Regions from separate parts of the Pseudomonas sp. SWRI18 genome, predicted to be linked through region 1. Evidence: riboswitches for the same ligand, from Rfam matches in the RefSeq annotation. Region 1 holds a riboswitch; each other region holds the start of a gene.

Region 1 (4,380 bases):
GCAGGACGCCGGGTTAGCCGTCCTGGGCCAAGGATGGCCCATGACGGCGGCCCACGGATTCAAGCCGGAGTGAGGGCACACCGAGCCCAAGCGAGGTGCCGAGTGGTGGGGCAAGAGCCTTTTGGTTACTTTTGGGCTCTTTCCAAAAGTGACCCGCCGTAAGGGCGGAACCAATAGCCGCCGTTACCCAAATAACGGATATGTACACGGGTCAACCCCAACAGCCTGGTCGGCCCAAAGGCCGCCACGGCAACAAACTGTTTTGTGATCTGCCCAAGATAGCCTACTTGGCCGCCGACACCCGCCACACCGTATTCCCCACATCATCCGCCACCAGCAAGCCCCCCTGCTGATCAATCACCACACCCACCGGCCGGCCCATGGCCTTTTCATCCTTATCGAGAAACCCGGTCAGCACATCCACCGGCTGCCCCTTCGGTTTTCCACCTTCAAACGGCACGAAGATCACCTTATAACCACTGTGCGGCTTGCGATTCCACGAGCCATGCTGCCCGATAAACGCGCCCTGGGTGAACGGCGCCGGGAGTTTGCTGCCTTCGGCAAAGGTCAGGCCCAACGAAGCGGTGTGCGGGCCGACCGCGTAGTCCGGCGCAATCGCCTTGGCTACCAGGTCCAGGTTCTGCGGCGTGACGCGCACATCCACATGCTGGCCGTAATAACTGAACGGCCAGCCATAGAAGCCGCCATCCTTGACCGAGGTGATGTAGTCAGGCACCAGGTCGCTGCCGATCTCGTCACGCTCGTTCACCGCCGTCCACAGTTTGCCGCTCTTTGGTTCCCACGCCATGCCGTTCGGGTTGCGCAGGCCGGAGGCGAAGAGGCGGTGCTGGCCGCTGGCGCGATCCACTTCCCAGATCGCCGCCCGGCCCTGTTCCGCGTCAAGCCCGTTTTCGCCGACATTGCTGTTGGAGCCCACGCTCACGTACAGCTTGCTACCGTCCTTGCTGGCCACCACGTTTTTGGTCCAGTGGTGGTTCAGCGGGCCGCCCGGCAGGTCGACGACTGTCGTGCCGGCGTCCTTGATCGCGGTTTCACCCGGTTGATAGGCGAAGCGCAGCAGCTTGTCCGAGTCGGCCACGTACAGGTCGTTGCCGACCAGCGTCATGCCAAAGGGGGAATTGAGATTTTCCAGGAACACGCTACGTGTCTCCGCGACGCCGTCGTGGTCGGCGTCACGCAGCAGCGTGATACGGTTCGGGCTTGGCACGCCGGCGCCGGCACGGCCCATGACTTTCTCCATGACCCAGCCCCGGATCCCTTTGGCGTCGTCCGGTTTGGGCGGCGCGTTGGTTTCCGCCACCAGCACATCGCCGTTGGGCAGCACATACAGCCAGCGCGGATGGTCCAGGCCTTCGGCGAACGCCGCCACCTGGGTGCCGGCGGCGGCTGTCGGCTTCACGCCCTCGGGCCAGCCGATGGCCGGGGCGATATTGACGGTGGGGATCAGGGTTTTGTTCGGTTCGGGCAACTGGGGCGACGGCCCGGTACCGTCGGAGACCTGAAGGGTGGAGCTTTCACCGCAGGCCGCGAGGCTGCCGGCGACCATGATGAGTAGGGCGAGTCTTGTTTTGTGCATGGTGTACTCCTTGATACCTGTAAGGGTAGAGGAGGGCGACGGTGCGATGGTTCAAGTGCACCACCAGCTTTAATTGACGCTCCACCCCCAACCCACTAACCTTCGCGGCTTGTTCCAGGTGCTCTGTGGCGTGCGCGTCGACAGAGTGAAACAGGGAAGCCGGTGAGCGAGCGCACTTGTACACAGTGCTGCCGCGATCCCGGCGCTGCCCCCGCAACGGTAAATGAGTCAAGACGCTGCCTTTATTGCCACTGTATCCGTGTGATATGGGAAGGCGCAGCGTTGGCCTGCTGTGCATGCAGCGGCCACTCATGAGCCCGGAGACCGGCCTGAAACATCCAACAGCATCACGGTGGGCGATGCTTGGCTGTCTGTTTTTTGTTTTTTCCTGCCCGCCGTTTTTGTCCAGCCCCAACGGAGAGCTGCCATGACCGATTCCCCCGACCGCGACGAACGCCACCTGGCGCGCATGCTGCGTAAAAAAGCCGTGATCGACGAACGCATCGCCAATTCCCCCAACGAGTGCGGCTTGCTCCTGGTGCTGACCGGCAACGGCAAAGGCAAGAGCAGCTCCGCGTTCGGCATGCTCGCCCGGGCCATGGGCCACGGTATGCAGTGCGGCGTGGTGCAGTTCATCAAGGGACGCCACAGCACGGGCGAAGAATTGTTCTTCCGCCGTTTCCCCGAGCAGGTGCGTTTCCACGTCATGGGTGAAGGCTTCACCTGGGAAACCCAGGACCGCCAGCGCGACATCGCCGCCGCCGAAGCGGCCTGGGCGGTGTCCCGCGCGATGCTGCAAGACCCGAGCATTGGCATGGTGGTGCTGGACGAACTCAACATCGCCCTCAAGCACGGCTACCTCGACCTGGACCAAGTGCTCGGCGACCTGCAAGCCCGGCCGCCGATGCAGCACGTGGTGGTCACCGGCCGTGGCGCCAAGCCTGAGTTGATCGAGATGGGCGACACCGTCACCGAAATGGGCATGCTCAAGCACGCGTTCCAGGCCGGCATCAAGGCACAGAAGGGCGTCGAACTTTGAATCAGCCCCGTCATTGCCCGGCCGTATTGATCGCCGCACCGGCGTCCGGCCAGGGCAAAACCACCGTCACCGCCGCGCTCGCCCGTTTGCACCGCAACCTGGGGCGCAAGGTACGCGTGTTCAAATGCGGCCCGGACTTCCTCGACCCGATGATCCACGAACGCGCCAGCGGTGCGCCGGTGTATCAATTGGACATGTGGATGGTGGGCGAGCAGGAAAGCCGTCGTTTGCTGTGGGAAGCCGCCGGTGAGGCGGACCTGATCCTGATCGAAGGCGTGATGGGCCTGTTTGACGGCACACCTTCCAGTGCCGACCTGGCGCGCCACTTCGGCGTGCCGGTATTGGGCGTGATAGACGGCACGGCCATGGCCCAGACCTTCGGCGCGTTGGCGCTGGGCCTGGCGCGCTATCAGCCGGATCTGCCGTTCGCCGGCGTGCTGGCCAACCGCGTCGGCACCCTGCGCCATGCGCAATTGCTGGAAGGCAGCCTCACCGAGGGCCTGCGTTGGTACGGCGCGCTGTCCCGCGAAACCGGTATTGAATTGCCTAGCCGTCACCTGGGCCTGGTGCAAGCCAGCGAACTGAATGACCTCGATGTACGCCTGGACGCCGCCGCCCAGGCGTTGGGCAGCAGTTGCGAAGTGGCCTTGCCGCCGCCGGTAACCTTCGCTGCGCCACAGGTGGTCAATGCTGAGCCGCTGCTCAATGGCGTGCGTATCGCCGTGGCCCGTGACGAAGCCTTCGCCTTCACCTACGGCGCCAGTCTTGACCTGCTGCGGGCAATGGGCGCCGAGTTGAGTTTCTTTTCTCCGATCCATGACCACGCCTTGCCCGACGCCGACAGCCTCTATCTACCCGGCGGTTACCCGGAGCTGCATCACCAGGCCCTGTCGGCAAACACGCCGATGCTCGACGCGATCCGCGCTCACCACGCGGCCGGTAAACCCTTGCTCGCCGAATGCGGCGGCATGCTCTATCTGCTCGACTCGCTCACCGATGTCGACGGCACCCGCGCCGAACTGCTCGGTCTGTTGCAGGGCGATGCGGTGATGCAGAAGAAGCTGGCGGCGTTGGCGTTGCAAAGTGTGGAGCTGCCGGAAGGCACGTTGCGTGGCCATACCTATCACCATTCCCTGACCAGCACTGAATGCCAGCCGATTGCCCGTGGCCTGAGCCCCAATGGCGGGCGCGGGGCCGAGGCTGTTTACCGACAAGGGCGGATGACGGCTTCCTACGTGCACTTTTACTTTCCATCCAATCCATCGGCGGTGGCTGCATTATTTGCGCCGGATCTTGAGACCGCTATCGCAGGCAAGCCAGCTCCCACATCGGCAGCGTTCGCAGATCAAAATGTGGGGGCGGCGGTGCGACGATTCGACTTGCTCGCGAAGAGGCCATGACTGACAACGCCTTCCCCCAGGCCGACCGCGACGCCGTCTACCGCGCCATCGCCGAACGCCGCGACATGCGCCACTTCAGCGGCGGCACGGTGGCTCCCGAATTGCTGCACCGCCTGCTCCAGGCCGCGCACCAGGCACCCAGCGTGGGCCTGATGCAGCCCTGGCGTTTTATCCGTATCAGCGACCGCCAACTGCGCGGGCAAATCCAGCAACTGGTGGAAGAAGAACGCATCCGCACCGCCGAAGCCCTGGGCGAGCGTTCCGATGCGTTCATGAAACTCAAGGTCGAGGGCATCCACGACTGCGCCGAAGTGCTGGTGGCCGCGTTGATGGACGATCGCGAG
Region 2 (4,380 bases), on a different contig from region 1:
ACCGTGCAGCGAAATCAGGATGACCTTGGCATGGCGCAGCACTTCATCGACGTACAGGTCGACCGACGCGTGATTCTGCACCTGCATCGGGTTGGCCAGGCGAAAGGTCGGGTAATCGCCCGGCAGTTGCTGCGCCGCTTCGGCAAGCAGCGCCAGGCTGGAGTCGCCGCTGCACAGGATCACCAGTTCAGCGGGGGTCTGGCCAAGGTCGGCGATGTTGTCGTCCGAGACGAAACCACCGGGCTGGGTCCTGAGCAGGTGCATGGGTCAGGCGCTGAGGGCGGCGCGCAGTTGCGCTTCGAGGCCGGCGGCGTCCAGGTCCTGGCCGATCAGCACCAGCCGCGTGACGCGTGCTTCATCGGTGCCCCAGGCGCGGTCGAAGTGTTTGTCGAACCGCGTGCCCACGCCCTGGATCAGCAGGCGCATCGGTTTGTTGGGGATCGCTGCGAAACCCTTGACGCGCAGGATGCCGTGCTGCACCACCAATTGGCTCAAGGCGTCGAGCAGCAAGGCTTCGTCGGCTTGCGGCAGGTCGATGGAAATAGAGTCAAAAGCGTCGTGATCGTGATCATCTTCACCGTCATGGTGTTGATCGTGATGGCTGTGGCGTCCGTCGATATGCTCCTCGGAACCTGCGCCCAGCCCGATCAGCACATCCAGCGGCACGCGACCGCTGCTGGCCTCGATGACTTTCACCGCCGGCGGCAGTTCTTCGGCGACTTCCAGGCGCACGCGGGCCAGGTCTTCGGCGCTGATCAGGTCGGCCTTGTTGAGGATCACCAGGTCGGCGCTGGCCAGTTGGTCGGCGAACAGCTCGTGCAGCGGCGATTCGTGGTCCAGGTTCGGGTCGAGTTTGCGCTGGGCATCGACCTGGTCCGGGAACGCGGCGAACGTACCGGCGGCCACGGCCGGGCTGTCGACCACGGTGATCACCGCGTCAACGGTGCAGGCGCTGCGGATTTCCGGCCACTGGAAGGCTTGCACCAAGGGTTTTGGCAGGGCCAGGCCCGAGGTTTCGATGAGAATGTGGTCGAGGTCACCACGACGCGCCACCAATTCGCGCATCACCGGGAAGAACTCTTCCTGCACGGTGCAGCACAGGCAGCCGTTGGCCAGCTCATAGACACGGCCGTTGGCTTCTTCCTCGGTGCAACCGATGGAGCACTGCTTGAGGATTTCACCGTCGATGCCCAGCTCGCCAAATTCGTTGACGATCACTGCAATGCGCCGGCCCTGGGCGTTGTCGAGCATATGGCGCAGCAACGTGGTTTTGCCCGAACCGAGGAAGCCGGTAACGATGGTGACGGGAAGTTTGGCCAGTGTTTTCATCGGATGCCCTTTGGGGCGGGCATACGGGACGATAGGCCCTGCGACGGCGCGCAGCAGCGGATTTCGTCACCGGATCACCCCGCCCGGTTGAATTGAAAATCGGTTGCGAGGCAGGTCTCCTGGCTTGGGGCTTGCGGGTCTTGCGACCGGCACCGGCTGCGCCTTCCCGCCCGTTGAGGCAGTGGCGTGGCAGTCGGATAAACCCTTCACAGTTGCGGGGGCAGCCGCGGCTTGAACCGCGTTCCCTTCTTAGCTTCGGCCTGGGCCGAAGAACCTCGAGGGTGCAAGGCTACAGGGGCTCGCCGAATTTGACTACCATCGCCCGCCCATGCTCTTCTACCCACCTTGTTTCGGGTGCCCTTCACAGGGTGAAACGGGAAACCGGTGCGTCATGGTTCTTTAATCAAAGGCCTGACCAGTCCGGTGCTGCCCCCGCAACGGTAAGCGAGCGAAGCGTCATATCCACTGTGCCCCAGGCATGGGAAGGCGACGTTTTCAGGCAATAAGCCCCTCGCAAGCCCGGAGACCGGCCCGAAAAATCAGATAACAAACCCGCGGTGGGCGGGCGCTGTTCAGAACCCTGCGTGCCTGGCTCGCGGGGTTTTCATGCGCTCGTTCGCTCATGACACCTGAAAGGGACGCGCCATGTCGATCATCAGCAGCACCTCGCACTCCGCCAGCAGCACCACGACCCTGAGCCAACGCCTGACCGCCGCCATCGGTGCGTCGATTCTCGGCGCCTGCCTGGTATATTTCGCCGGTTTTTCGCACATCGAGGCGGTGCACAATGCTGCCCACGATACCCGCCACAGCGCCGCGTTCCCGTGCCACTGAGGCCTGCCGACATGATCAAGCGTATTGCACAAACCGCAGGCTTCACTGGCTTGCTGGCCGCCCTGCTGCTGACCCTGCTGCAAAGTTTCTGGGTAGCCCCGTTGATTCTGCAGGCGGAAACCTTTGAACAGGCCCCGGCTGTCACTGAAGTTGCCCACGAGCATGCTGCCGGCGTTGCGGCGCACACCCACGACGCAGGCGCCTGGGAACCGGAAGATGGCTGGCAGCGTGTGCTGTCTACCACGGGCGGCAATCTGGTCGTCGCCGTCGGCTTTGCCTTGATGCTCGCAGGCCTCTACACCTTGCGTGCTCCAACCCGTACCGCCCATGGCGTGCTGTGGGGCCTGGCCGGCTATGCCACCTTCGTGCTGGCGCCGACAATGGGTCTGCCGCCCGAGTTGCCGGGCACCGCCGCTGCTGATCTGGCGCAGCGGCAGATCTGGTGGATCGGCACCGCCGCGTCTACCGCTGTTGGAATCGCCCTGGTCGTGTTTGGCCGCAACTGGCTGCTCAAGGTGCTGGGCACGGCGATCCTGGTCGTTCCCCATGTGATCGGCGCTCCGCAGCCGCTGGTGCATTCGATGCTGGCGCCAGAGGCGCTGGAAACGCAGTTCAAGATAGCTTCGCAGCTGACCAACGTCGCATTCTGGCTGGCCCTGGGCCTGATCAGCGCCTGGTTGTTCCGGCGCAACCGCGACGGTCAATACTCGGCATGACCCTGGTGGTCGGCCTGGGTTGCCAGAGGGGTTGCGACGTTCACGCCCTGCTGGCCCTGTTTGACGGCGCCCTCGCCGAGGGCGGTATTGAGCGTCAACAGGTAACCGCGCTGGCCAGTATCGACCGAAGGCAAGACGAGCCAGGATTAATCGCATTGGCGCGCTTATTGAAACTGCCTTTACGCTGCTTCAGCGCAGAACAATTGGCGTTTTATAAAGACCGCCTGAGCCACAAATCCGACGTCGCCTTTGCCCATACCGGCTGTTACGGCGTCGCCGAAAGCGCCGCCCTGGCCCTGGCCGAAGACCTCTCCAACGCCCCTGCCTATCTGCGGATCACCCGCAAAAAAGCCGCCCAGGCCACCTTTGCATTGGCGTGGACCGGTTGAAACCCGATAATCGCCCTCTGCAATCATGAGCAATCTTCATGCTCATGCGTTTTTGAACAGGATTTTCCATGACCGTCTACTTCATTGGTGCAGGCCCCGGCGACCCGGAATTGATCACCGTCAAAGGCCAGCGACTGATCCGCAGTTGCCCGGTGATCATCTACGCCGGCTCGCTGGTGCCGGCGGCGGTGCTGGAAGACCATCAGGCGGAACAGGTGGTCAACAGTGCCGAATTGCACCTCGAGCAGATCATCGACCTGATCAAGACTGCACACGCGCAAGGCCATGACGTGGCGCGCGTGCACTCCGGCGATCCGAGCCTGTATGGGGCGATCGGCGAGCAGATCCGCCATCTGCGCGAGCTGGGCATCCCGTTCCAGATCATTCCCGGCGTCACGGCGGTAGCGGCGTGCGCGGCGTTACTGGAAACCGAGTTGACCCTGCCGGACATCGCCCAGAGCGTGATCCTGACCCGCTATGCCGACAAGACCCGCATGCCGGCCGGTGAAGATTTCGACAGCCTGGCGCGGCATGGCACCACCATGGCAATTCACCTGGGAGTCAACCATCTGGAGAAGATCGTCGCCGAACTGCTGCCGCACTATGGCGCCGATTGCCCGATTGCCGTGGTGCACCGGGCGACCTGGCCGGATCAGGATTGGGCGCTGGGGACGTTGAGTGATATCGGCGAAAAGGTCGCGGCCAAAGGCTTTCGGCGCACGGCGCTGATCATTGTGGGGCGGGTGCTCGCCAACGATAGCTTCAGCGAGTCGTCGCTGTATCGAGCTGGCCATGCGCACCTCTATCGCCCCTGAATATGCGATCAAAACTGTGGGAGCGGGCTTGCTCGCGAATGCGACGTGTCAGTCAAATCATTGGTGACTGACCCAACGCTTTCGCGAGCAAGCCCGCTCCCACAGTTGATGTAATTTGCCTGATAGATATCGCAAAACATTGAATTTTAAGTATAAAAAACGGCGCTCACGGGGCGCCGTTTTTTTGTCCGCAGTGAACACCTTACTCAGTAGTAGGCATTTTCTTTCTGCGTGTGGTCGGTCACGTCACGCACGCCCTTGAGCTCTGGGATACGCTCAAGCAGCGTGCGCTCGATG
Region 3 (4,380 bases), on a different contig from region 1:
AAGGTGGCGCCCAGGCCATCATAGGCCTCGTCCACCGCTGCGTCACCGCTGGCGGGCTGCCCTTCGCCACGCACCAGCGTGCCCGGCAGGCTGTCGGTGCCCTCGGCGCTGTAGATCGAGCGACGCTTGCCGGCGCCCATCGCAAGGGCCATGTGCGCGGGCCCTTTGGCCGGCACCGCGACCATGCGCAGTGAGCGGAACGTGCTGTCCTTGGCGCGGGTGCGTAATGCAACGTCGCGTTGGGTTTTATCGCCGTTGCGCGCGATCTGGTCGAGCATGTACGGCGGGATCAGGCAGAAAATCGGATGACGGTGAGGCTGGCGAACACACATGGGCTGACTCCCTTTGGCATGTGACAACGTCCAAGTAATCGATTCAGGATAGCTTCCCGGGTTCAATGCGCCTCATCAATTGTCATTAAGCTATGTTGCAGTCGTGTTTATTCAAGGAGGACTTACCGATGCCAGCACGTAAAGCCAAGATTGATCTTTCGCACCGCCCAAGGCTCGCCGACCTGCACCCGCTGCTCGCGCCCAGCCCTGCCCTGCTGGAGGCCAGGGCGGCGACGCCCCGCGTCACCGCCGCCAAGGACCTCAAGGACCGGCGCGGCTATGCCGAGGATTTCCTCGGCGGCTTCGCGGTGCCCTGGCCCACGGTCGAGCAACGCCTTGCGAGCGATGTACAGACGCAGAAAAACGGCGGCGAACGCCTGGACTACACGCACTTCTCGGTAACGATGTCACGTTCGCGGCGGCTGGCGCTGTATGTAGGCGCCAACATCGATGGCGCGCAGCATGTGGACGTGGCCCGCAGCAACGACACCTGGGCCTACGACGGTCGCCTGCCGATCGACGCACAGGTGGGCGAGGACCTGTACGCTGGCAACGGTCTGGATCGCGGCCACCTGGTACGCCGGCAAGACCCCAATTGGGGCGACGAGGCGAAGACCGCCAACTTCGACACCTTCCACTTCACCAACTGCTCGCCGCAGATGAGCGGGTTCAACCAGAAGACCTGGCTGGAACTCGAGGACTACATCCTCGATAACACCCAACGCTGGAAAGCCCGCGCAACGGTGTTTACCGGCCCGGTGTTCAGCGACGACGACCGGGTGTACCGGGGCGTCAAGATCCCCAAGGCGTTCTGGAAAGTCGTCGCTTACCTCAGCGATGATGGCAAACCCTCCGCCAGCGCCTACATGATTGACCAGAGCCGCGAACTGGGCCAGCTCGACCTGATGTTCGGCCAGCTCAGGACCTACCAGCGCAGCGTGATCCAGATCGAACGCCTGACCGGCATCCGTTTCGCCAACCTGGCCGACTACGACGGCTTCAGCAACGAAGAGCGCGCCACCGGCACGCGCATCGAAGCGCTGATCCAGGGCCCGGACGACATTCGTCTCTGACGGGACGCGCCTTGGGCTATTTCGCCAGGCGCTAATCAACTACCATACCGCGCCGGTTCCCAAACGGGACTAATAGGGAATCCGAAGCGCGGTACACCCGCGCCAATCGGAACTGCCCCCGCAACTGTAGGTGCCGAGCCTGCTCCTTGATGCCACTGGACCCGTCCGGGAAGGCTGGAGCGTGGCGACGACGCATCAGTCAGGAGACCTGCCGGCGCAAGCTCTATCACTAACCGGCGGGGTGTCCGGGAAGGACATTCTTGCCTGCCTGTACCACAGCGCTCGAGCGTCTATTTCCAATACCGTACCTCCCCAGTTCCACGTACGGTTCACCCGGAGATCGCTCCATGCTGCCACGCGTTACCGCCCTGCTCGCCGGCATCGGCTTCTGTGCCCTGGCCCACGCCGCGCCCACCCACTACCCGCTGAGCGTGGAAAACTGCGGCAGCCACCTCAGCTTCCAGCAAGCGCCCGCCCGCAGCGTGACCATCGGCCAGGCAGCTACCGAGATGCTGTATGCCTTGGGCGTGGGCGACAAAGTGGTCGGCACGTCGCTGTGGTTCAACAGCGTATTGCCGCAGTTCAAGACGCAGAACGACACCATCGAGCGCCTGGCCAACAACGAGCCGAGCTTCGAAGCGGTGATCGCCAAGCGCCCGCAACTGGTAGCCGCCGAGCTGGAATGGGTGGTCGGCGCGCACGGTGTAGTGGGTACGCGCGAGCAATTCCATGAACTGAAGATCCCGACCTATCTGTTGCCTTCCGACTGCGAAGGCAAGGACAACCTGGTGGGCGCCGACGGCACGCGACTGCAGCCGTTTCGCATCGAGACCATTTACAAAAGCATCAGCCAACTGGCGCAGATCTTCGACGTACAGGATCGCGGCCAGCAGTTAAATGACGAACTCAAGGCGCGTCTGGCCAAGTCCATCGCCACCGTGCAAAACAAAGGCCTCAAGCACGCCAGCGCACTGGTGTGGTTCTCCAGTTCCGAAATGGCCAGCGACCCGTACGTGGCCGGCCATAAAGGCGTTCCCGAATTCATGCTGCAGACGCTGGGCTTGCACAACGTGGTGCAGTCCGATGAAGAGTGGCCCGCCGTCGGCTGGGAAACCATTGCCAAGGCCAACCCGACCTTCCTGGTGATCGCACGCATGGACCGCCGCCGCTACCCCGCTGACGATCATGAAAAGAAACTCGCTTTTTTGCGCAGCGATCCGGTGACGCGCAACATGGACGCGGTTAAAAACAACCGCATCATCATTCTCGACGCCATGGCGTTGCAGGCCAGCATTCGCACGTTCGACGGCCTTGAACAATTGGCGGCCGCCATCGACGGCTACGACCTGCGCAAATGATCCGCGCCCTACTCGCCCTGGCCTTGCTGCTGATCGCTGTGCTCGCCGGCGTGGCCATCGGCGAAACCGCCATCTCGCCGCAAGTGGTGCTGCAGGTACTCGCCAACAAACTATGGGCTGCCGGTTATGTGCTGGACCCCATCGATGAAGGCGTGGTGTGGAACTATCGGCTGACGCGCACGCTGGTCGCCGCCGCCTGCGGTGCCGGGCTGGCGACGTGCGGGGTGATCCTGCAGTCGTTGTTGCGCAACCCGCTGGCCGATCCGTACCTGCTGGGCATCAGCGCCGGCGCCTCGACCGGCGCGGTGCTGGTGGCATTGATGGGCGTCGGTGGCGGGCTGGTGTCGCTGTCGGCCGGTGCGTTTGCCGGGGCAATGGCGGCATTCGCCCTGGTGATCCTGCTCGCGCGCGCCAGCGGTTCCTCCAGCGGCACCGGCCAGATCATCCTCGCCGGCATTGCCGGTTCGCAGCTGTTCAATGCGCTCACCGCGTTCCTGATCACCAAGTCCGCCAGTTCCGAACAGGCGCGCGGCATCCTGTTCTGGCTGCTGGGCAACCTCAGCGGCGTGCGCTGGCCCTCGGTGTGGCTGGCGGTGCCGGTGGCGGTCGCAGGGTTGGCGGTGTGCCTGTGGCACCGTCGGGCGTTGGACGCGTTTACCTTCGGCAGCGACTCGGCGGCGTCCCTCGGTATTCCCGTGCGGCGCGTGCAGTTCGTGCTGGTGGGTTGCGCGGCCCTGGTGACGGCGGTGATGGTGTCGATTGTCGGCTCCATCGGTTTTGTCGGGCTGGTCATTCCCCACGCCGTGCGCCTGTTGCTCGGCACCGGGCATTCGCGCCTGCTGCCGGCCAGTGCGTTGGGTGGCGCGCTGTTTTTGATCGCGGCGGATGTGCTGTCGCGCACGCTGATCAAGGGCCAAGTGATTCCGGTCGGTGTGGTCACGGCACTGGTCGGCGCACCGGTGTTCGCGCTGATCCTGATCGGCCGGAGGAACGCGCGATGACGGTACTCAGTTGCAGCGGGCTGGGCTTCAAGGTGCGTGAAGCCCAACTACTGCGTGATATTCACCTGGACGTGCACTTGGGTGAAACCCTGGGCATCGTCGGGCCGAACGGCTCCGGCAAATCCACCCTGCTCAAACTGCTCGCCGGCTTGCGTACGCCGGCCTGCGGTGAGGTGCGGCTGGGCGGTGCGCGATTGGGCGAGCTGTCCCGTCGCGCCATCGCGCAGACACTGGCGGTGGTGGAGCAACAGGCCGACACCGACGATGCGATCCGTGTCTTTGATGCCGTGGCACTGGGGCGCACGCCGTGGCTGTCGGCGCTGAGCCCGTGGTCCAGCGAGGACGACGCCATCGTCAACCAGGCCCTGCATGACGTCGACGCCACCCACCTGAGCCAGCGCGCCTGGCGCAGCCTCTCCGGCGGCGAACGCCAGCGCGTGCACATCGCCCGCGCGCTGGCGCAACGCCCGCAGATCCTGCTGCTGGATGAGCCGACCAATCATCTGGATATCCAACATCAACTGGGGATATTGAAGGGGATACAGGGGTTGCCGGTGACCACCTTGGTTGCGCTGCATGATCTGAACCAGGCGCTGACCTGTGACCGGCTGGCAGT

The links. A riboswitch is a leader RNA that binds a small molecule or an ion and turns the genes downstream of it on or off. The one in region 1 is predicted to bind cobalamin.
Positions count from the first base shown of each region.
Region 2: linked by a shared signal. The riboswitch ahead of H0Z09_RS16105 (CbtB-domain containing protein) and the one ahead of cobO (cob(I)yrinic acid a,c-diamide adenosyltransferase) in region 1 are both predicted to bind cobalamin.
Region 3: linked by a shared signal. The riboswitch ahead of H0Z09_RS18145 (ABC transporter substrate-binding protein) and the one ahead of cobO (cob(I)yrinic acid a,c-diamide adenosyltransferase) in region 1 are both predicted to bind cobalamin.

Region 1 covers NZ_JACCQQ010000036.1:28,693-33,072, reverse strand. Annotated here, with positions in the region: gene H0Z09_RS26010 (sorbosone dehydrogenase family protein) at 284-1,597, opposite strand; cobalamin riboswitch at 1,697-1,945, shown strand; gene cobO (cob(I)yrinic acid a,c-diamide adenosyltransferase) at 2,025-2,636, shown strand; gene H0Z09_RS26000 (cobyrinate a,c-diamide synthase) at 2,633-4,036, shown strand; gene bluB (5,6-dimethylbenzimidazole synthase) at 4,033-4,380, shown strand, end outside.
Region 2 covers NZ_JACCQQ010000013.1:127,539-131,918, forward strand. Annotated here, with positions in the region: gene cobN (cobaltochelatase subunit CobN) at 1-264, opposite strand, end outside; gene cobW (cobalamin biosynthesis protein CobW) at 268-1,329, opposite strand; cobalamin riboswitch at 1,421-1,622, opposite strand; cobalamin riboswitch at 1,665-1,879, shown strand; gene H0Z09_RS16105 (CbtB-domain containing protein) at 1,975-2,163, shown strand; gene H0Z09_RS16110 (CbtA family protein) at 2,175-2,879, shown strand; gene H0Z09_RS16115 (cobalamin biosynthesis protein) at 2,876-3,268, shown strand; gene cobM (precorrin-4 C(11)-methyltransferase) at 3,337-4,083, shown strand; gene nfuA (Fe-S biogenesis protein NfuA) at 4,290-4,380, opposite strand, start outside.
Region 3 covers NZ_JACCQQ010000016.1:104,019-108,398, forward strand. Annotated here, with positions in the region: gene H0Z09_RS18135 (M4 family metallopeptidase) at 1-332, opposite strand, end outside; gene H0Z09_RS18140 (DNA/RNA non-specific endonuclease) at 461-1,405, shown strand; cobalamin riboswitch at 1,442-1,636, shown strand; gene H0Z09_RS18145 (ABC transporter substrate-binding protein) at 1,753-2,763, shown strand; gene H0Z09_RS18150 (iron ABC transporter permease) at 2,760-3,764, shown strand; gene H0Z09_RS18155 (ABC transporter ATP-binding protein) at 3,761-4,380, shown strand, end outside.